DNA from 2 places in the Massilia litorea genome. Region 2 is predicted to be linked to the other one. Evidence: predicted binding sites of a transcription regulator. Region 2 holds the regulator's gene; the other holds the start of a gene.
The links. Region 2 encodes FliA, which starts transcription of late flagellar genes. Its sites were predicted from a motif close to CTAAAGTTTNNNNNNNNNNNGCCGNTA; they were not measured.

Region 1 (11,110 bases), 2.6 Mb from region 2:
CGAGGTCGCCGCTGCCGCTGCTGCTTACTTCAAACGTACGCGCGGCGCCCCGTGCGCGGATGTCGCCCGGCCCGCTCGAGGACAAGGTGAAACGCTCGCCGCCGACCGTATCGAGCTCGACGTCGCCGCTGCCGCTGCTGGCGAGCGACTTCAGGCTTGATGCGCCGATGCGCACGACGACTTCCTCATGCTCGCGCTTGCCCCAGTGGAAGCCGAAGCTCGAGCGCGAGGAACGCTGGCGCACGATCAGGGTGCCATTGCGCACTTCCGTCTCGATCTCGGCCAGCTGCTTCGCTTCGCCCGATAATTCCAGGCGCGGCGCGCCCTCGGTCACGATGACGCGGAAGGGGCCGGCCAGTTCGATGGCGGTAAATGCGCCGACGGCGCGCTTGTCGACGATCACGGGCGCGCGCCTGTCGTCGGCGGAAACGCCCTGCATGCTGGCCAGGCCGCTGCAGAGGACGAGGGCGGCGAGGGCGGTGTGCTTGATGTTCATTCGGTGTCCTTGTTGTTTTTGTGGGGGCAGAGCATGCACGATAGGGCAAACGGCAGCGGTGCATGCAGCCGAACCGATGGACGTGCAAAATCACGGTATCAACGGTCGAAGTCGGGCGCCGAACTGCGTCCTGTTCACCATCGGCAGACGAAAGGAAACCCATGTCTACCCTGACAGTCCGGAAAATCGATGTCGACCTCGCGCAAGGTTTCGGGCGCCACTGGAATGGCGGCGACGCCTACCGCACCCAGCTGTTCAACGCGTTGTCGATGAGTTTTCCCCTCGGCGAGCAATTGTTCATCGATGCCGTGCGCGCCGTGCCGCCGGAATGCCTGACCGACCCGCAGCTGCGCGAAGAAGTCAGGGATTTCATCGGCCAGGAGGCGACCCACCGGCATGTCCACGTGCAGTACAACAAGGAGCTCGAGCGCCAGGGCCTGCCCTATACGCGCGAGGCCGCAACCCGTAAGCGGATCCGGCGCATCGACCGCATGAGTGTGCTGAGCCGGCTGGCGATCACCTGCGCGCTCGAGCATTACACGGCGATGCTGGCCGACGGCGTGCTGCGCCATCCCGACTGGCTGGAAGGCGCCGAGCCGCGGATGCAGACCGTCTGGTCCTGGCACGCGGTCGAGGAAACCGAGCACAAGGGCGTGGCCTTCGATGCCTACCGCGCCGCCGGAGGCGGATACTGGCGGCGCGTGCTCTGGTATGTGCACGTCAGTTTCATGTTTGCCTTCGAGACTTTTCTCCAGACTTGTTTCAACCTGCGCCGCGACGGCGAGCTGTTCAAGCCGCGCACCTGGGGCAGTGCGATCAAGATCTGGTTCGGGCGCAATGGACTGGCTGGGCATCTGCTGAGGCCGGGGCTGCAGTATTTTTCGCGCTCCTTTCATCCGTGGCAGCACGACAATCGGCACCTGATCGAATCGTGGCTCGATCACAACAGTTCAGCCTGGCGGCCGGTGCGCCCAAAAGCGGCCTGAAGCATTCGAGCACAGCCGCCCGCGGCGGCAGGTGTCATAATGGGCGGGTCGAGTAAGGAGAAACAAGTGATTCGTTACATGGGCACGCGCAAGAACAGCGAGGGCGCCACCGTTTATGTGTTTATCGTGAATGGCCTCGAGAAAGAGGTGCGCGAGGGGGCCCTGAAGCAGCATCCCGGCTGCTATGAGGCCTTGCCGGCCTCGGCCAAGGCGAAAATCGCCGCCAATCGCGACTGGCTGTCGAAGCTGTGACGCGCACGCGCCGCACTTACGCTCACACTGCAGGCGTGCTGCTGGCGCTCGCCTGCAGTGTGAGTATGAATGCGGCGCAGGCGCTGCCCTCGACCTTCGGCCCCGTGATCGGGAATGCGCTGCTGTGCCGCAGCCAGCTCGACAACAAGTACTTCCATTCCTGGCTGAGCACCGTCCTCGGTCCTTCCTACAAGCACGAGGGCGGCGCCTTCTGGTTCAAGGGCGAGGCTGGCTTATGGGGCAAGCAGGTGCAGGACATCATGGTCAGCGACGACAGCAATCCGATGGTCTTCATCGCGGCCGTGGTCGACAGCAAGCCGGAAGAGCTGGAAGAGGCCATCCACGCGGCCGTCGGCATACGCCATAAAACGGCCGATATGTCGCAATATCCATTGCGGGTATCGAACCCGGGCAGCGTCATCGCTTATCACAAAGGCAAATCCAAAATATACTGCGCGAGATATAAACCTCTCCCGCCAGGCCGCCAGTTCTGATGTACACCAATTTCTTCAACCTGAAGCAGGCGCCGTTCTCGATCGCCCCCGACCCGCGCTACCTGTTCATGAGCGAGCGCCACCGCGAAGCGCTGGCCCACCTGCTGTACGGCATCAACAGCGGCGGCGGCTTCGTGCTGCTGACCGGCGAGATCGGCGCCGGCAAGACCACGGTCTGCCGCTGCTTCATCGAGCAGATCCCGGAGAACTGCCGGCTCGCCTATATCTTCAACCCGAAACTGACCGTGGGCGAACTGCTGCAATCGGTCTGCGAAGAGTTCCGCATCGCTGCGCCGGGCAGCGGACAGGGCGTGAAGGGCTATGTCGACGCGATCAACGCCTATCTGCTGGCCTCGCACGCCCAGGGCATGAACAACGTGCTCGTCATCGACGAAGCCCAGAACCTCGCGCCCGAGGTTCTCGAACAATTGCGCCTGCTGACGAACCTGGAGACGAGCGAGCGCAAGCTACTGCAAATCATCCTGATCGGCCAGCCGGAGCTGCGCACGATGCTGGCGCGTCCCGAGCTGGAACAACTGGCGCAGCGCGTGATCGCGCGCTACCATCTGGGGCCGCTGTCCGAGCCCGAGACGGGCGCCTATATCGCGCACCGGATGGCGGTGGCGGGCGCGCAGGGCGGGCCGGTGTTCCCCGCATCGATCGTGCCGGCGATCCACCGCATCACGCAGGGCGTGCCGCGCCGCATCAACCTGCTGTGCGACCGCGCGCTGCTGGGTGCCTATGTCGAAAACAGCCGCGAGGTGACGCGCACCATCCTGCGCAAGGCGGCCGAGGAAGTGTTTACGGGCGAAACCACGGCCCCGGCGCGCAAGGCGCGCTGGCCGCTGGTGGCGGGCGGCCTGCTGGCCGGCGCGGCGCTCAGTGCGGCCGCGTGGCAGGTATTGCCGCATACGACGGCGCCAGTCGCGGCGCCGACTGCCGGCAAGAAGGGAAGGATTGCGCAGGCCTTGCCTGCACCTGCGCCTGCATCTGCGCCTGCGCCTGCGCCCGCAGCCGCCTTGCCCCAGGGGCACGCCGACGAAGCCCCGGCCCTGCGCAGCCTGGCGAGCCTGTGGGGCGCAACGCTTCCAGCGGGCGAACCCTGCCAGGTCGCGTTCCGCCTCGACCTGCGCTGCCATACGGGCCGCGGCGGCATCTACGAATTGCGCCAGCTCGACCGTCCGGCCGTCATTACCCTGCGCGACGGACGTAGCACCAGCTATGCCGTGCTGGCCGGGATGGACGAGCGCAGCGTGACCCTGCTCGCCGACGGCAAGCGCGAAAAAGTCGAGCTCGCCGCCCTGGTGGCGCGCTTCACCGGCGAGTACACGACCTTCTGGAAAATGCCGCGCGCCTTCCGCGACAACCTGGCGCCCGGGGACCAGGGGGCGGACGTGGACTGGCTCGCTGCGCGCCTGGCCCAGCTCGGCGGCGTCACGGCGCCGGCCGCGCAGCAGCCCTTCGATGCACGCATCGGGCAGTTATTGCGTGCATTCCAGTCGAAGCAGAACCTGAAGGCGGACGGCGTGGCCGGCCCCCGCACCTACATGCGCCTCAACCAGCTGACCGGGGTCGCCGAGCCACGCCTGCTCGCCGCCGGGACGGGACACTAAATGTCGTACATTCTCGAAGCACTCAAAAAGGCGCAAGCCGAACGCCAGCTGGGCAATGCGCCCGACATCCATACGCCGGCGCCGGTTCCGGTTCCGGCCGCGTCCGCCGCGGTGAACCGCAAGCCGCTGCTGATCGGCCTGGGCGTGGGCGTGCTGGTCGCGGGTATCGCGGCCGGGCTCGTGTGGCGGGCGAAGACGCCGGCGGGACAGCCTGCCGTGCTGGCGCGTAACGAGGCGGGGCCGGCGGCGCCTGCGCCAGCCGCCGCGCCGGCGGCCTCGAAGGAGCCGGCCGCGGCACCGGTTGCCGCGCCTGCGCCTGTGCCGGAAGCACTGCCTGCGAGTGCGGTTCCGGTCCCGGCGCCGGCCGTGCAGCCTGCCAGGCGGAGGAGCGAGCCGGTTGCCGCTGCCACGCCGGCGGCGCCACCGCCGGCAGACACCAAACCACGCCGGGCGCCGGCTCCGGCTCCGGCCGCCGCGCGTGATCCGGCGCCCGAGGCGGTCTACCTGCCGGCACCGACGCCGCCTGCACCGCCGCCCACCCGTGCGCCCGATCCGATTCAGGAAGAAAACCTGCGTACGCTGCAGCAGCTGCCCGAGGCCATCCAGCGCGAAGTGCCGAAGGTGGCGGTGGGCGGCTACATCTACTCGCCCAACCCGGCCGATCGCCTGCTGCTGGTCGACAAAATGCTGCGCCGCGAAGGAGAAGAGCTGGCCCCCGGCCTGGTCCTCGAGCGCCTGATGCCGAAATATGCCGTCATGAATTACCGGGGCACCCGCTACCGTGTCGCTTATTGATCCGGGCGCGGCGCCCGTCGTGCTGGCCGTGGTCGGCTGGTCGGGCAGCGGCAAGACCACGCTGCTCGAATTCCTCGTTGCCCAGCTGGCCGCGCGCGGCTTACGCGTGAACGTGGTCAAGCACAGCCACCACGACATCGAACTCGAGCCGCCGCACAAGGACAGCGCGCGCCTGCGCATGGCGGGCGCGGCCGAGGTGATGATCGCCTCTCCCTACCGCTATGCCATCCTGCGCGAACTGCGCGGGGAGGCCGAACCGCCGCTGGCCGAACAGCTGGCGCGCCTGGCCCCGGCCGACCTGACCCTGGTCGAAGGTTATAAATGGGAGCCGCTGCCCAAGCTCGAGGTCTGGCGTCCCGCGCTCGGGCGCGCGCCGCTGTATCCGGACGATGCGCTGGTGGTGGCCGTGGCCTCCGACGGTCCGGCGCCCGCCGACGCGGGCCGGGCTTGGCTGGACCTGAATGCGCCCGGGGATGTCTTGTGCTGGCTCACCGGATGGATGGCGGCCAGGGCTAAAGTTTCCGTAGAACAAGCCGTTAAGGAAGGATAACCCTCAACAGGAGACCGATATGGACGTCCTCGCCATCGCCAGGCTATCTACCACCATCGCCGAGACCGGCACCAAGGAGGACGTCGGCATGACCATGCTCAAGAAGCAGCAGGACATGCAGAAGTCGGCCATGACCCAGATCCTCGACGGTATCCAGCCGCCGCAGAACCTGCCGGCTCACCTCGGCAACAAGATCAATACCACTGCCTGATGGGTTTGTAGGGTGGGCCGGGCCGCGAACGGCTCTCGCGCCCACGCGGTGCAACCGTAGAGATCTCGCACCGCATGTCGGCAGCGGCGCCAGCCTGGCGCCGCCGTGCATTCAATGGAAAGCGCGCAGGATCCGCTCTTCGCCGCTCAGGCTGCCGCAGCGCTCGGTGGCCTGGCGTGTCGCTTCCATCATGCGATTGAGCTGCGCGTCTTCGAAGCGCTCGAGTTCTTCGTTGGCCGCGTTCAGCGCCATTGCCAGCTTGGCGCGCGCGTTCTGATAGAGGACGCTCGTGTATTGATCCGTGTTCTTCAGCAGTTCTTCCGCATTCTCGATGACGAGGCGCAGATCGCCGATCAGCCGTTCCTGCGTTTGCGGATTTTTTTCCGGGGTTTCCATGGCATTCACCTCAAGCCGATTGATCACGTTTCAGTGCGCCTTACCCCGTAGGGAAGTCAGGCGCACTTAAAATATAAACAAGGACTACCGGTCGCGTTTGTCTGCGCGCAAACGTGTGCCGTAGAGGCCGGCAGTCCCGCCTACCGAACCGCGATCCGCACGTCGCCCACGGTTACGGTCTGGCCGGTGCGGATCTTTGCGGTCTTGCGCAGTTCTTTCTTGCCGTCGACCGACACCACGCCACTGGCCACGATGTTCTTGCCGGCGCCGCCGCTATCGCACAGGCCGACCAGTTTCAGCAGCTGGTTGAGTTCGACGAACTCGGATGTCAGTTCGAAAGTTGTGTTTTGCATAATATACTTGGGTTAAATTGTGGGGCGCACGCTTGGGCTTGCCTCGACAGGGTCGCAGCAAGCCCAGCTTCGGCCGCAGGGAGTGCTTATTCCGGATCGGGACGCGTCATGTCGATCGGAACGATCCACTGGTCGAACTGTTCCTCGCTGACATGACCCGATTGCCGGGCCGCCTCGCGCAGCGTGATGCCCTCGTGCTGCGCATGCTTGGCGATCTGCGCGGCGGCATCATACCCGATGTGGGGCGCCAGCGCGGTCACCAGCATCAGCGAGCGTTCCATCAGTTCGCCGATCCGGGCGCGGTTCGGTTCGATGCCCTTGGCACAGTGCTCCTCGAACGAGCGCATGCCGTCCGCCAGCAGCCGCGCGCTCTGCAGGAAATTGTGGGCGATCATCGGCTTGAACACGTTCAGCTCGAAATTGCCCTGCGAGGCGCCGATCGTCAGCGCAACGTCGTTGCCGAACACCTGGCAGCACAACATCGTCAGCGCTTCGCACTGGGTCGGATTGACCTTGCCTGGCATGATCGAGCTGCCCGGCTCGTTTTCCGGAATCGTGATTTCCCCCAGGCCCGAGCGCGGACCGGAGGCCATCCAGCGCACGTCGTTGGCGATCTTCATGAGGGCGGTGGCCAGGGTTTTGAAGGCGCCGTGGCTTGACACCAGTGCGTCGTGCCCGGCCAGGGCCATGAACTTGTTGGGCGCCGTCTTGAATGCCAGGCCGGTGCGCGAACCGAGTTCGGCGGCGATGCGCGGGGCGAACTCGGGATGAGCGTTGAGGCCGGTGCCGACCGCCGTCCCCCCGGCCGCCAGCAACAGCAGGCCGGGCAGGGAAGCGCGGATGGCCTGCTCGGCGAACTCGAGCTGGGCGACATAGCCGGAAAATTCCTGGCCGAGGGTCAGGGGCGTGGCGTCCTGCAAGTGGGTGCGGCCGATCTTGACGATGTCGGCGAAGTCGCGCGACTTGACCGTCAGCGTGCCGCGCAGGCGCGCCAGCGCAGGCAGCACCTCTTTCGAGACCGCCAGCGCGGCCGCCACGTGCATCGCGGTCGGGAAGATGTCGTTCGAGGACTGGCCCATGTTGACGTGGTCGTTCGGGTGCAGCAGGCGCGCTTCGCCGCGTTCGCCGCCCATGATCTCGGAGGCGCGGTTGGCCAGCACCTCGTTCATGTTCATGTTGCTCTGGGTGCCGGAACCGGTCTGCCAGACGGCCAGCGGAAACTCGTCCGGATAGCGCCCCGCGAGCACTTCGTCGGCGGCGGCGATGATGGCGTCGGCCTTGTCGCGCGGCAGCTTGCCGAGCGAGCGGTTCACCGCTGCGGCGGCGCGCTTGACCTGGGCCAGCGCAGCCACCAGTTCCGGCGCCATGCGTTCGGTCGAAATGTGGAAGTGGTGCAGGGAACGCTGGGTCTGCGCGCCCCAGAGATGGCCGGCCGGAACCTCGATCGGGCCGAAACTGTCTTTTTCTATCCGGTTTTCCATAGGGTTTCCTGTTATTTGCGGGCTGGAGCTAAAGAGTGTATCCGAACACCCGTTAATTACGCTTAGGCTACAAATTCTTCCTGCCATGGCGCTGCGCACACACACCATCCTGTCGACATTCCTGCTTGCCGCCGCTGTGACGGCGGGCGCCGGCCATGCGGCCGAACTGGGCGAGGCCCAGGTGCGTTCGCATCTCGGGCAGGCGCTCGTCGCCGACGTCGAGCTGACCCTGCTCGACGACCCGGGCAGGCAGGTAGCGGTACGAGTGGCCAACCCGGACGTCTACCGGGGCGCGAACATCGCCATGCCGGCTGTGCTCTCCAGCCTCAACATGACTGTGATGCGCCGCGACGGCCGCCAGTTCCTGCATCTGACCTCGCTCAAGCCGGTAGAGAGCCGCCACCTGCACATCTACCTGGAACTGCTCGATGGCGGCCAGCGCAACGTGCGCCTGGTGACCCTGTGGCTGACGCCGGACCCGAGTCCGGCGCCGCCGCCCGTGCCTGAGGCACCGAAAGCGCAGGCCGAGCCGGCGCCACTTCCTGTTCCGGCACGCACGCCGGCTGCCGTTGCGCGTCCGGCCGCGGCCCTGCAGACGGGCGAGGAATACGTGGAAGCGGCGCCGGTCCGGCGCAAGGCAGCTGCGAAGCTGGTGGCAAAGGTGGCGCCCACCAAAAAACCGGTCGCTGCGCCGAAGCCGGTTCCTGAGGCGGCTGCGCAGGCGCCGAGCTGCGCGCCGCAGCCGTCGACCGAACACCTGGATGCCTGCGTGGCGCTTGGCGAAAAAAACGCCGCGCTGCGCCATGACCTGGCCAGGCTCGAGGACAAAGTCAAAACACTGCAGGGCGCGCCCGCCAAGGCGCACAGCGCCGGGACGCCTGCCGCGGTCCACCAGCCTGTTCCCGCCCCGGCGGCGAAGGAGGCCGAGAAGGACGCACCGAAGGGCGCGCCCCGCATCCAGCGCAAGCCGAAGAAGGTCGAACCGCCGGAGCCCGAGACCCCGTGGCTGCTGATCGGCGGCGCGGTCGCGGGCATTGCCGCGCTTGCCGGGCTGGTGCTGGCCCTGCTGGCGCGCCGCAAGCGTGCCGGCTTCGGCAAGATCCCGGCCGCGCACAAGCCGGCCAGGTTGCCGAAAGCGGGCAAGGAGAGCGCAGTTGCGGGCGAACCGAAGCCGCATTTCGTGGCGGCCGTGAAGGCGCGCCTGATGCCGAATCGCGGGAAGGACGCGGCCCCCGATGCCGCCGCAGCGGGCGACGAACCCGTCCTGACCGAGGTAGTTTCCCGGCCAGAATAAGCCGCGCACAATTGGTCTACACAAGCGGCATATTTGCGCTATACTGGGCTCGTTGGTTATCAAAACCACAAAACGAAACGGAGTCCGCGCAGCCACCACCGATAGCGTGGCGCGAGACACGGAAGTACGCCGCAAGGCGCCTGTTTCGGAAGCGGTCAGCCTGCCAACAGCGGCAGCGGACGCCGGATGCAACCGGCAAAAGAGGCAGCACCGGGTTTCCTGGTGTTGCTCTCCGAATTCATACGGACCCCGTCCGTAGCAAAAGGCGCCTTCGGGCGCCTTTTTGTTTGTGCGTGTTGTTATGCCGGGCATGAAAAAAGCGCCCGCAGGCGCTTTTTTGAAGACGGGGGAGGGCGGCTCAGTGCGCGCGCATCGCGCGGTCCAGCTGGCCCATCCAGGGTTCGGTCACGTCGCGCACGGCGCGGTCGTTGGCCATGATCTGCTTCAGCAGGTCGATCTTGCGCAGGCGCTTGGCGCCATCCAGGGCCGGCACACCGCTTGCCGTCGCGCTCGCCTGTACGGCGCATTGCACCTGCAGGCTGTCGAAACCCGTCCAGTCACCCGATTGCGCCGCCGCGGCCATCTTGCCCGTCAGGCCAGCAATATTTTCGTACATAGCGAGGACTTCGTTGGAGGTCATGTGGACACCGCGACAATTTTTTTCGGCCGGATTACCGGTTGTCCTCCTTTTACGGCAGAGCAGGCCGGAACTTTAGGGCTGTTTGCAAAAAGAATTGAATTTTTTTTCACCGCTTCGACAAGGGCGCGCCGTATTGCCGGGTTTTTGCATTCCAGCGCCTGTTTTCGCCGTCTGTCGCATTCCGCAGTCTCCGTTTTTCCGCTTCCCTTAGAGTGCGTGCTGGGTTGCTGCGCCAGGCGCGCCACCAACATAATAAGAGAGCAAGAGAGGAAATGATGAGACATCACCGAGCATTTGGCGCCGTTGCGCTGGCGCTGGCCGTCACCGCGGCCCGCGCCGAAGCCCCGTTTGCGTTCGCGGACACCCCCGGCAAGCTGCCGAAGGACGTGATCCCGCTGCTGTACGACGCCCATCTGGTGCCCGACATCGCAGCCGACACCTTCAAGGGCGAGCAGCGCGTCGAGATCGAGGTCCTGCGACCGACGAAACGCATCGTCCTGAATGCCGCGAATTTGCAAATCGAGGGCGCCACGCTGACTGGCCGCGGCCTGCCCGAACGCATCCTTGCGCCCATCCTCGACGAGAAACAGGAAACCCTGGCCTTCGAACTCGACGCGCCGCTGGCACCGGGACGCTACCTGCTCGGCCTGCGCTTTTCCGGGCAGATCAATCGCGAAGGACGCGGCCTGTTCCAGGTCGGCTACAAGGCCGGCGGGCTCGAGAAGAAACTGATCGCCACCACGATGGAACCGTCCGACGCCCGGCGCATGCTGCCGACCTGGGACGAACCCGCTTTCCGCGCGCGCTTCAAGCTGACGGTCGACGTCCCGGCCAGCTTCAAGGCGTATTCGAATACCCCGGTCGAGAAGCAGGAAAAGTTGGGCAACGGCCTGCAGCGCATCGCGTTTGCGCCGACGCCGAAAATGCCGAGCTACCTGGTGGTGCTGGTGGCGGGCGAAATGGAACGCGTGGCGGCGCGCCAGGACGGCGTCGAGATCGGCGTGGTGACCACCGCCGGCAAGCTCGGCTCGACAGCTTTCCCCCTGCAGGCCACGCAGGATCTGCTGCGCTACTACAACAATTACTTCGGCGTGCCGTATCCGCTCGCCAAGCTCGACCAGATCGCGATTCCAGGCGGCTTCAATGGTGCAATGGAAAACTGGGGCGGCATCGTCTACAACGAAGCCACGCTCCTCTACGATCCGAAAAAGAGCACGGAAGACACGAAGAAGCTGACTTTCGGGGTGAACGCCCACGAAGTGGCGCACCAGTGGTTCGGCAACCTCGTCACCATGGCCTGGTGGGACAACCTGTGGCTGAACGAAGGCTTTGCCTCCTGGATGGCTGCCAAGGCCACCGAACACTTCCACCCGGAATGGCGTCCTTACCTCGACGGCATCGCCGAGCGCGAGGGCGTGCTCAACCTGGATGCGCGCAAGACCACGCACCCGATCCAGACACGCATCGACAACGAAGAGCAGGCCGCGAGCGCCTTCGATTCCATTACCTATGTCAAAGGCCAGGGCTTCCTGCGCATGCTGGAAGCCTA
Region 2 (11,110 bases):
ATCATCGTGATGCCCGCTTCGTAGCGCAGCGCGTTGTCGGCGAACTGGTTGCGCTCGACGTCCATGTCGACCGTATTGCCGTCGACTGCCCCCTGCACCACGCCGCGGTACAAGACAGGCGTGCCGTCCGGCAGCGCTTTACCGTCGGCCGCGGGCTGGATGTGGCCTTTGTTGGTGGCGGCCAGCGGATTCGCCGCGGCCGGGTTCGCCTTGGCGAGCGCGCCCTGCATGGCGCTGGCGAAGTCGATGTCGCGCGCCTTGAAGTTCGGCGTGTCGGCATTGGCGATGTTGGACGCGATCAGTTCCTGGCGCTGGGCTCGCAGGGAGAGCGCGGTTTCGTTGAAGCGTAGGTAGTTGTCGAGTTTGCCGATCATGCCGCCTCCGGGCTGATTTCTTGTTGGGACAGCGTGAATCATACGTTTGAGCAACAAAAGCCAATCGAAGGATAAGCACCCCCAACCCCCTCCTATTCAAAGTTTCGCTGTGGCATCAGGAGGCCTAAGATGGCAGCCATCGAGAAAGGGCTGGTTCGCCATGTTCAAGAATTTCAAGCTGTTTTCACTCTTACTGCTGGCTGCGCCTCTGGCCCTGGCCCAGGGCGGTGCGCGCCAGGATGGCGCCGCGCTGCGCAAGCTGGCCGAAAATTTCCTGCAAACGCAAAGCGCCGGCCAGCCGGGCAAGGTGACGGTGAAAATCGGTGCGGTCGACCCGCGCCTGTCGCTGGCCGCCTGCCCTGCGCCGGAAGCATTCCAGCAGCCGGGCGCCCGGCCCTGGGGCAAGACCACGGTCGGCGTGCGTTGCACGGCCCCCGTCTGGACGATGTTCCTGCAGGCCCAGGTGAGCGTGGTCGCCGATTACGTCACCGCGGCCGTGCCGCTGGCCCAGGGCCAGGCGATCGACGCCGGCCAGCTGACGACAATGCAGGGCGATATCGCGGCCATGCCGAACGGGATCATCACGGATATGGCGCAGGCGATCGGCCGCACGCCGACGGTCTCGCTGCCGGCCGGCACGCCGCTGCGCCTGGACAGCTTGAAATCGAAACCGGTGGTGCAGCAAAACCAGGCGGTGCGCATCGTCTCGCGCGGCGAAAATTTTTCGGTTTCGGGCGAAGGCAAGGCGATCGGCAACGCCGGTGAGGGCCAGGTCGTACAGGTGCGCACCCCGCGCGGGGCGATCATCAGCGGCACGGCGCGCAATGGCGGCATCGTCGAGGTGACACTGTAAAAAAGCGCGCGTGGCGTCGGGGGCGCCACTGCCGGGCTTGTTTTTAAAAAAACATCTTTTATTTGCGATCTGCGCTAAAGTTTGGCGGCGAACCGCCGTTACACACTGCAGATCCCGGAGTTCCTGCTCCGAACAGAGAAGGATGATGCTGTGAAAATTAACGATACCCTCAAAGGCGCCCAGAGCCAACAGCTGCCGAATACCACGGCAGCCAATGCCAGGCAGGCCGAAAAGGCCGCGGCAGCTGCTGCCCCGGCACAGACCGACAGTGTGCGTTTGTCGTCGCAGGCGCAGGCCGCCGGCGGCACCTCGAGCACGAGCCAGGTCTTCGATGCCAAGAAAGTTGAACGTATCAAACTTGCAATTGCCGATGGGCAGTTCCAAGTGAATTCCGAACGAATCGCGGACGGCTTGCTCGACACCGTGCGCGACCTGCTCCACTCACGCAACCGATAACGACCCATGACCCGTCCGCACGCCACCCTCCCCGCAGAACACGAGCGCATGACCGCGCTGGTGGAATTGATGAAGCAGGAGCAGCAGTTCCTGGTGGCGGCGGATGCGGACGGACTGGCCGGGATCACCCCACGCAAGGTGGCGCTGGTGCAGGAGCTGGCGCAATTGTCGCGCGAGCGCCATGGCGCGCTCGGCAACGCCGGCTTCCTCACCTCGGAAGCAGGCATGGAACCCTGGCTGGCCGCCCACGGCGACGAGGCCGCTCGCTCTGCCTGGACCGGGTTGCTGGCCCTCACCGCCGAGGCCAAGGAACTGAACCGCGTCAACGGCATGCTGATCAACCGCCAGATGGCGCATAACCAGACCGTGCTCAATGCCTTGCGCACCCCGACCGCGGCGCCCGAATCGACGCTGTACGGCGCCAAAGGCCAGACTTTCGGCAGCGCACCGTCGCGGCGCTTCGTGGTCGGCTAAAGTAACCCCTTCTCTCTTCGACAACGGCCGCTGATGCGGCCGTTATCGTTTCAGGGTCCAGTCGCCCAAGCCTACCTTTGCCGCAACGCAAACTCCCCGTAGATAACAAGCGGAAAGTATTCCTGATTGTCATTACCTGACGGAGGAATCCATGCACCGCACCACCATCGCCACCCTGCTGCTCGCCAGCGCCCTGCCCGCCCACGCCGGCATCGCCATCACCATCACGCCCGAACGCGCCGCGCTCGGCAAGCGCGACGAAGTGATCGTGACAGTGACACTGACCAACACCGGCGCCGCGCCCGAGCGCATCGCCAAGGGGCGCACGCCCTTCGGCCCACCCGAGACCGCCCTGTTCGAGATCACGCGCGACGGCCAGCCGGTGCGCTATCTCGGCCGCAAAGTGAAACGCGCGCCGCCCAGGGAGGCCGACACCGTTCTGCTCGCGCCAGGCGAAAGCCGCAGCGCGCGCGTCGAATTGTCGAACGCCTACGACATGGCGGCGACCGGTTCGTACGCCGTGCGCTACCGCGGCGCGGCGGCGGCATCCGTCCTCGCATCCGGCGCCGTCACTTCGAACACGGCCGTCTTCTTCATCGAGGGCCGCCTGCCGCGCGGGACCAGCACCCCGCTGCTGGCCGAACCGGCGGGTAGCGGCTTAAGCTATGCCCACTGCTCGAACGCCCAGCAGGACACGATCGCGGGCGCCCTCGCCGCCGGCAGCGCGATGGCGGCCAACGGCCATGCCTACCTGACGGGCGGCAAGGAGCAGGCCCAGCGCTACACGAACTGGTTCGGCGCCCTCGACGCGGCGCGCCAGGCGACGGTCAGGGAGCATTTCACGGCCATCAAGGATGCATTCGAGACCAGGCCCGTGAAAGTCGATTGCGCCTGCGACGAGGATTACTTCGCCTATGTCTATCCGGCCCAGCCGTACACGATCTGGGTCTGCAATGCCTTCTGGAGCGCGCCGCTGCTGGGAACCGACTCGAAAGGCGGCACCCTGGTACACGAGATGAGCCATTTCGACGTGGTCGCCGGCACCGATGACCATGTGTATGGCCAGCAGGCGGCGGCCGAAATGGCGCGCACGGCGCCGCAACGTGCGGTCAACAATGCCGATTCCCACGAATACTTCGGCGAAAACTCACCGCCGCTGAATTAACGTTACTCGTCTATACGTGCTAGCACGCCTGATTGGAGAAATCCAGCGCAGCGTAAAGGAATTACATCATTGTGACTTTTTAGCCAAGCGACGCCACAAACCATCCGATTTGCATTGATCTCGGTTCACGAATTGATCAGTATGGGGGTGAGTTTTCGTTAGATTGAAGTCAAGTTTTGGGCGAAAACTTGTCAAAAGAATGGCCCACAAGGCCACGACAAACTACATACGGAGAATCACACATGAGCTGGAACAGCATCTGGAAATCGGCATTCGGTATCGCAGCACTGGGCGTCGCCGTCGGCGCGCATGCAGGGTCGAACGGTGTGAAAGTGACCGTGGCACCCGAGAAGGCCATGCACGGGGCGAGCGACAACGTCTACGTCAACGTGACCCTGACCAACACCTCGTCCACCCCGCAATACGTGCTCAAGGCGCGCACGCCCTTCGACGGACTCTCCGCCCCGCTGTTCGACATCACGCGCGACGGCGCGAAGGTTGCCTACACCGGCGCCCTGATCAAGCGCGCCAAGCCGACCCAGGCCGACTACTACCTGCTCAAACCCGGCGCCTCGCACACGGTAAAGGTCGAGCTGTCCTCGCTGTACGACATGAGCGTCAGCGGCGACTATGCGATCCGCTACCGCACCGCGTCGCCGGACCTGTTCCTGCCCGCGAATAACGGCCGCGCTGCCGCCAACGACATCGGCGAACTGCAATCGGATGCGGCCTCCTTCTACATCGAAGGCCGCCTGCCGCGCGGTTCGAACTCCGAGATCATGCAAGCGCTCAAGCAACCCGGCGGCGGCGGCACCGTGACCCCGGCCGGCCTGAGCTACGCTTCGTGCACCGCTTCGCAGCAGACCACGATCGCCTCGGCGATCTCCGCCGCGAAAACGATGTCCGGCAGCGGCGTCACCTACATGGCGAATGCGACGATGGGCCCACGCTACACCAAGTGGTTCGGCACCGTCACCTCGACCCGCCAGGCGACCATCAAGTCGCACTTCACGGCCATCAAGGACGCCTTCGACACCAAGTCGGTCGTCGTCGATTGCGGCTGCAACCAGAACTACTACGCCTACGTGTATCCGACCCAGCCCTACCGCATCTATGTCTGCAAGGCCTTCTGGACGGCGCCGATGACCGGTACCGACTCGAAGGGCGGCACCCTGGTGCATGAGATGAGCCACTTCAATGTCGTGGCCGGCACGGACGACCACGTCTACGGACAGAGCGGCGCCGCCAGCCTGGCGATCAGCGATCCGGACCTGGCCGTCGACAATGCCGACTCGCACGAATACTTCGGCGAGAACACCCCGGCGCTGAACTAAGAAGAAAGGATCAAAAAAATCGGACCCGCAGGAACAATCCTGCCGGTCCGATTTTTCCTATTTAAGATTCGAAATGAACGAGACCGGGCGGGCGGCAAATTCAGTCGGCTTGTCGAGTTGCCTGATGTCGCCCAGCACCGGACCGGTGTAGCCGATGTTGTAGTTGTGCCGGCCCTTGGCGAAGGCATAGGTGTGGGTGATGTCGATCGTATTCATCAGCATCTTCCCCGGCTCCAGCGGCTGGTAGTCGGCGCCCGTGAGCGCGGCGCGCTTGACCATTTTCCCCGTGTAGGGAACCGGCCGGCCGCTGGCGTCGCGCACGTCGAAACGCGGCCCCGTCAACTCCTTCCCGGTGGCCAGTTCGCGCGGAATCCAGACCGTCATCGTGCCCTGGTTGATGAAGGTCAGCTCGACCAGCACCTTGCCGGGCGGGGTGACGACATCGATGCTGTGTTTTACGCTCACGGTCGGTTCTCCGGCAGCGCCCGCAAACACGGGCAAGAGGCTGGCGGCGCACAATGCGGCCAGCAGAATCAGTCTGCGCTGCATGGTCAGCTCCATATGGTTGTGTCATCCATTGTACGGGATACCGTAGGGTGGGCATTCATGCCCACCCTACATTGAAGAGCCTGCCAATATGGTCACCGCCACCCTTCGGTTCCTCACCCTGCCCGCTTCGTCCGTGTTCGGCGCCACTGGCTGATTGGCGGCATGCCCGACCGCAGTCAGGCGCTCGGCCGCAACCCCACTATCGATAAACAGGCGCACCACGCTGCTTGCGCGTACGCTCGACAGTTCCCAGTTCGACGGAAACGCGGAGTTCGCAATCGGCAGCTTGTCGGTATGCCCCTCGACCTGGATCGCATGCGGATCGTTTTTCAGCAGGGAGGCCACGGTCCCCAGCGTCGCACGCGCCTCGTTGCCGAGTACCGCCTGCCCTTCCTCGAACAGGACCTTCGCATTGATCTCGACCGTCACGCCGCGCCCGGTCTGGGTCACGCGCACCTGCCCGTTTTTTACCAGCGGCGCCAGCGAGGCGTTCAGCTCGCGCGCCAGCGTGTTCAGGCGCTCGCGTTCGCGCCGCGCCGCATCAAGCCGCTTGCGCGCGATCAGGTTGGTCAGGGGAAGCTGTTCGATGGTGGAGCCGGCCTGCGGCACTTCGGGACGGCCGCCGAAGGCATCGCCCAGCGCATCCGACAGCGCCTTGTACTTGCCGGTGTTGACCACGGAAATGGCGTACATGACGACGAAAAAGGCGAACAGCAGCGTAATGAAATCGGCGTAGGAAATCAGCCAGCGGTCGTGGCTCGCTTCGGTTTCCTCGTCGTCGTAACGCTTGCGCGCCATGTCAGCGCTTCGCCAGCAGGCTGGCCACGCGTTCCTCGACCACGCGCGTGTGGTTGCCGCTCGCCAGGTCGTGGAAGACTTCGGTCAGGATTTCGTATTGCGCGACCCGGTCCGAGACGATGGCTTTCAGTTTGTTACCGACCGGCAGGAAAAAGAGATTCGCCAGCCCGACGCCGTAGACGGTCGAGACAAAGGCGACCGCGATGCCGGAACCGAGGCGCGACGGGTCGCTCAGGTTTTCCATCACGTGGATCAGGCCGAGGACGGCGCCCAGGATCCCGATCGTCGGCGCGTAGCCGGCGGCGGATTCCCAGATGCGCGCGGCCTGGCGTTCGGCGAATTCGATGGCGGTGACTTCGGTTTCCAGCAGCCCGCGGATCTTCTCGGGCGTGATACCGTCGACCACCAGGCGCAGGCCTTTCTGCACGAACAAATCCTTGGTGGCCATGTACTGCTCGAGCGAGAGGAGGCCCTCGCGGCGCACCGTATGGCTCCACAGCGCGATCTCGCGCGCGAGCGGCTGGCGCCGGCTTTTGGGCGGGAAGAAGACCCAACGCAGCATGTGCATGCCGCGGCGGAAGGCGCGCGCTTCGGATTGCAGCAGCACGGCGCCGAAGGTGCCGACCACCACGATCGCGAACGCGGCCGGCTGGATCAGGGAGGCGAAACGCCCGCCGTCGAGCGTATGCCCGATGACCAGACCGGCCAGCGCCAGCGCCAGGCCGATCAGGCTGGCGAAGTCCACAGCTTTTCCTTGAGCGAAGCGCGCAGGCGGGCGACGGCTTGCGTATGCAGTTGCGAGACGCGCGACTCGGACACGCCGAGCACGGCGCCAATTTCCTTCAGGTTCAGCTCTTCTTCGTAATACAGGCCCATCAGGATCTTCTCGCGCGGCGGCAGGCTGTCGATGGCCTCGATCACGGCCGAGCGGAAGTCGGTGTCGAGCAGGGCGCGCAGCGGATCGTCCTCGTCCACCGCATAGCGGTCGAGGAAGCTGTCGTTGCCGTCTTCATCGTGAAAATCCTCGTAGTAGACCAGCTGGTGGCCGCCGCCTTCGAACAGCATTTCCTGGTAGTCCGAGAGCGAGACGTCGAGCGATTTCGCCACTTCGGTCTCGGTCGGCGGACGGCCGAGCTTTTGCTGCAGCGAGGTCATGGCCGTCTCGACCTTCTTCATGGTCGAACGCGTGCTGCGCGGCATCCAGTCGTTGCTGCGCAATTCGTCGACCATGGCGCCGCGGATGCGCAGCACGGCATAGGTCTCGAACTGGGCGCCATGGTTGTCTTCGTAGCGGTTGATGGCATCCAGCAGGCCCATCATGCCGGCCTGGATCAGGTCGTCCACCTCGACCGAGGGCGGCAATTTTGCCTTCATCTGGTGCGCCAGGCGCTTGACGAGCGGGGCGTGCTCGGTGAGCAAATGGTTCTTGTCCGCTTTCCCTTTGACGGTATACATGCTTGTGCTTTTTTCTTAGGAACCAAAATGCGCGCCACCGCCCTGGCGCATGCGCGGCAAGGCAAAGCGCCCTGCCAGCTCGCGGAAGGCCACCGAGGCCCCGGCCAGCGGGAAGGCATCCACCACCGAACGTCCGAGACGTGCGGCGCGGTGCAGGTATTCGTCGGCCGGCACCGAGCCCATCGAACTCAAACTTACTGCAAGGTAACGAGTTGCTGCTGCCGACATATTATCGTAAACCACTTTCGCCTCAGCCTCGCTTGCGCCGGTGACCAGGATGCCGAAGGGACGGCGACCGAATTCCTGGGCCAGGCGTTTGATCAGGCCATACGCATTCGTGATCGAGGTGGCGCTGGTCGACACCTGCACCACGATTTCGGACTCGGCCAGGCGCGGCACGGCAAAGCCGCCATCGCGGTTCAGTTCGCCATCGACGATAACGATGCCGCCCTGCTTCTTCACCAATACGTCGAACGCTTTCGCCAGGCGGCGGGCCTCGTCGCTGCCGCTTGCCGGGGTCTGGCCGTCGCGCGCCAGCAGCGCCACGTTGAAACCTTGCGAAGCGGTCTGCACCACCTGGTTCAGCGCGCATTCCTGGCGTGCCACCTGCAGCAGGCTGACGTGGCGTTCCATCTCGAGGCGGCGCGCCACGCCATACTCGCGCTGGCAGGCGTCGACGATCAGGACTTCATTGCCGGCCTGGGCCAGCGAGGCACCGAGGTTGACCAGCATCGCGCCCTTGTCGTCGCTCGGGGTCGCGGAAAGAAAGGTCACGACGCGTGGCCGGGCGCCGGCCAGCATCCGGCGCAGGCCTTCGGCCTGGTCGAAATCGAAACTAGCCAAGGCGCACCTCGCGCAGGCTCTCGTCCTGGTGCACCTTGCCGGTGTGGGCCATCATCAGCGGCAGGTCGGCATCTTCAAACTGGTTGGCCGCGTCGCGGCGGCTGCGGAAGGCGCGGTCGACCAGCATCGCGCGGTCGGCCAGGTGCAGGTCTTCCGGCACGCGCTGGCCGTTCGAGATGTAGTGCAGGTTCAATTTTTGACGGATCACGACGTCGAGCACGTTGCCGATCGAGGCGGCTTCGTCGAGCTTGGTCATGATGCAGCCGTGCAGGCCGCTGCCCTGGTAGGCGCGCACGACTTCGGCCAGGGTTTCGTTGGTCGAGGTGGCGTTCAGGCACAGCAGGCGTTTCACGTCGGCGCCGGCGCCGGTCAGCATGGCGACCTGTTCGGTAACCATCTGGTCGCGCTGCGACATGCCGATGGTATCGATCAGCACGGTGTGCTTGTTCTTGAGCTCTTTCAAGGCGATACGCAGGTCGGCTTCGTCCTTTACCGAGTGCACCATCACGCCCAGGATCTTGCCGTAGATGCGCAGCTGCTCGTGGCCGCCGATACGGTAGGCGTCGGTGGTGATCAGGGCCAGCTTTTCCGGGCCGTGGCGCATCACGCAACGCGCGGCCAGCTTGGCGGTGGTGGTGGTCTTGCCGACGCCGGTCGGGCCGACCAGGGCGAACACGCCGCCCTTGTCGAGCAGCGTGTCTTCGTCGGCCATCGTCGTCAGGTTACGGGCCAGCACGGTCTTGATCCAGCGCATCGCTTCGACTGCATCCTTATTCGCAGGCATCTTGTCGATCAGGTAGCGCGACAGCGAGGCCGAGAAGCCGGCGGCCAGCATCTCGCGCAGTACGACCGCCTTCTGCGGCTCGCGCTGTTGCGTGCCGCTCCAGGACAGTTCGGCCAGCTGCGACTCCATCATGCCGCGCATGGCGCGCAGTTCGCTCATCATGCCGCTCATCTCCTGCGCGGCGGATTCCTTGGCCTGGGCGATCGCGGCCGACATCATCGAGGTCATGGCCGCCATGTCGAAGGCAGGCTCGGGCTGCGGGGCGCGGCGGTTGGCGTAGCTGTGTTCGGCTTTGTAGTCGGCTTCGTGGTCTTCGGAGTGCGGCGCGCGGCGGCCGGCGAAGGCGGCGGCGAATTCCGGCTCGGGCTGGGGCGCGCGGCGGCTGGCGTAGATCTGTTCCGGCGTGGCGGCGGCGGGTGCGGCGCCGCGGCGGTTGACGAAGGCAGGCGCCTCCGGCTCGAAGGCGTTCAGGTCCAGGCGCGGCTGCGGCTGGGCCATGTCGGTGCCGTGCGCCGGGGCGGCGAGCGAGGCGACATCGTCGTTGTCCAGCGCCAGGATTTCGACGACGCCGTCGACGGCACGGTTCGAGAGGATGACGGCGTCCGGTCCCAGCGCATCGCGCACCTTGCGCAAGGCTTCCCGGGATGTTGCCGCTGTAAATTTCTTCACATTCATCTTATTCTCCGCACTGCTCTATTCGATTGGTACCGGCACGCACACAGCCGGTCTATGGGATAGATTATTGACGATGCCGTGGAGCAAGCATCGGGGGAAAAGGATGGGGAAAGTGGGTTAATTCGATTTAGAGGGAGAAATTGCCGGTTTGGGCACGCGGATGCGTGCGTAAGGCGTGGGCTCGGAGAGCCCACGCGGATTCAAGGTGCGATCAGCCCGCGCCCACCAAACTGGTCACGCGAATCGTCTTGGTCTCCGGAATCTCCGAATGCGACAAGACCTTCAGCTGCGGCAGCGCGCGGCGCAGGAAACGCGACAGCAGCACGCGCAGCGGACCCGGCACCAGCAGCACCGGCGTATGCCCCATCGCCTCCTGCTGCTGCGCCGCATTGTGCGCCTGCTGGGCGATGGTGTCCGCCAGGCCCGGCTCAATGCCGGTGCCGTCGCCGCCCGCGCCCAGGGCCTGCATCAGCAGGCGCTCGAGGCGGTTGTCGAGGGTCATCACGGACAGCTCGTTGGTACCCGGGAACAGCTGCTGGACGATCGCCCGTCCGAGGGCAATGCGCACCAGCGCGGTCAGGTCGCTCGGGTCCTGCACGCCGGCGTGTTCCGACACGGTCTCGATGATGGTACGCATGTCGCGGATGTGCACGCCTTCGATCAGCAGGTTCTGCAGCACCTTCTGCAGCGTCGCCAGCGACACCACTTTCGGCACCAGGTCTTCGACCAGCTTCGGCGTTTCCTTGCCCAGGTGATCCAGCAGTGCCTGGACTTCCATGCGGCCCAGCAGTTCCGAGGCGTGCGTCGTGATCAGGTGGTTCAAATGGGTCGCCACCACGGTACCGGCGTCGACCACCGTATAGCCCAGGTTCTGCGCCTCGTCGCGCATGCTCGCATCGATCCACACCGCCGGCAGCCCGAAGGCCGGATCGGTCGTCGCCTGGCCCGGCAGCGTGCCGCTGGCCATGCCCGGGTTGATCGCCAGGAACTGGCCGTTGATCGCCTCGCCGCTGCCCACTTCCACGCCCTTCAGGGTGATGCGGTAGGCGGACGGTTTCAGTTCCAGGTTGTCGCGGATGTGCACGGGCGGGGCCAGGAAGCCGACCTCCTGGGCGAATTTCTTGCGGATACCCTTGATACGCTTGAGCAATTCTCCGCCCTGCGTCTTGTCGACCAGCGGAATCAGGCGGTAGCCGACTTCCAGGCCGAGGGTGTCGACCGGCATGATGTCCTGCCAGGTTGCCTCTTCCGTCTCGGCCGAGGCCGCACGTTCCGCGCTCGAAGCCGCTTCACTGGCATCGGCTTGCGCCTGGCGCTCCGGCGCCATCCGGGCACGCTTGGCCAGCAGAT

Region 1: a site for FliA is predicted at 9,611-9,637, ahead of LPB04_RS22635 (flagellar protein FliT). Genes of this name have one in related genera too.

Annotation. Positions count from the first base shown of each region.
Region 1 is NZ_CP062941.1:5,043,499-5,054,608, reverse strand. Features, by position in the region: gene LPB04_RS22695 (GIN domain-containing protein) at 1-496, opposite strand, end outside; gene LPB04_RS22690 (metal-dependent hydrolase) at 658-1,482, shown strand; gene LPB04_RS22685 (hypothetical protein) at 1,549-1,734, shown strand; gene LPB04_RS22680 (hypothetical protein) at 1,800-2,228, shown strand; gene LPB04_RS22675 (ExeA family protein) at 2,228-3,841, shown strand; gene LPB04_RS22670 (general secretion pathway protein GspB) at 3,842-4,636, shown strand; gene mobB (molybdopterin-guanine dinucleotide biosynthesis protein B) at 4,623-5,186, shown strand; gene LPB04_RS22660 (YjfB family protein) at 5,206-5,397, shown strand; gene LPB04_RS22655 (DUF883 domain-containing protein) at 5,509-5,793, opposite strand; gene LPB04_RS22650 (RNA-binding S4 domain-containing protein) at 5,934-6,146, opposite strand; gene fumC (class II fumarate hydratase) at 6,233-7,627, opposite strand; gene LPB04_RS22640 (FimV/HubP-related protein) at 7,713-8,921, shown strand; gene LPB04_RS22635 (flagellar protein FliT) at 9,280-9,561, opposite strand; gene LPB04_RS22630 (M1 family metallopeptidase) at 9,834-11,110, shown strand, end outside.
Region 2 is NZ_CP062941.1:2,456,078-2,467,187, reverse strand. Features, by position in the region: gene flgB (flagellar basal body rod protein FlgB) at 1-374, opposite strand, end outside; gene flgA (flagellar basal body P-ring formation chaperone FlgA) at 535-1,227, shown strand; gene flgM (flagellar biosynthesis anti-sigma factor FlgM) at 1,378-1,683, shown strand; gene LPB04_RS10950 (flagella synthesis protein FlgN) at 1,690-2,157, shown strand; gene LPB04_RS10945 (M35 family metallo-endopeptidase) at 2,309-3,322, shown strand; gene LPB04_RS10940 (M35 family metallo-endopeptidase) at 3,565-4,656, shown strand; gene LPB04_RS10935 (hypothetical protein) at 4,714-5,205, opposite strand; gene motD (flagellar motor protein MotD) at 5,272-6,003, opposite strand; gene LPB04_RS10925 (flagellar motor protein) at 6,005-6,748, opposite strand; gene LPB04_RS10920 (RNA polymerase sigma factor FliA) at 6,730-7,458, opposite strand; gene LPB04_RS10915 (MinD/ParA family ATP-binding protein) at 7,474-8,301, opposite strand; gene flhF (flagellar biosynthesis protein FlhF) at 8,294-9,760, opposite strand; gene flhA (flagellar biosynthesis protein FlhA) at 9,972-11,110, opposite strand, start outside.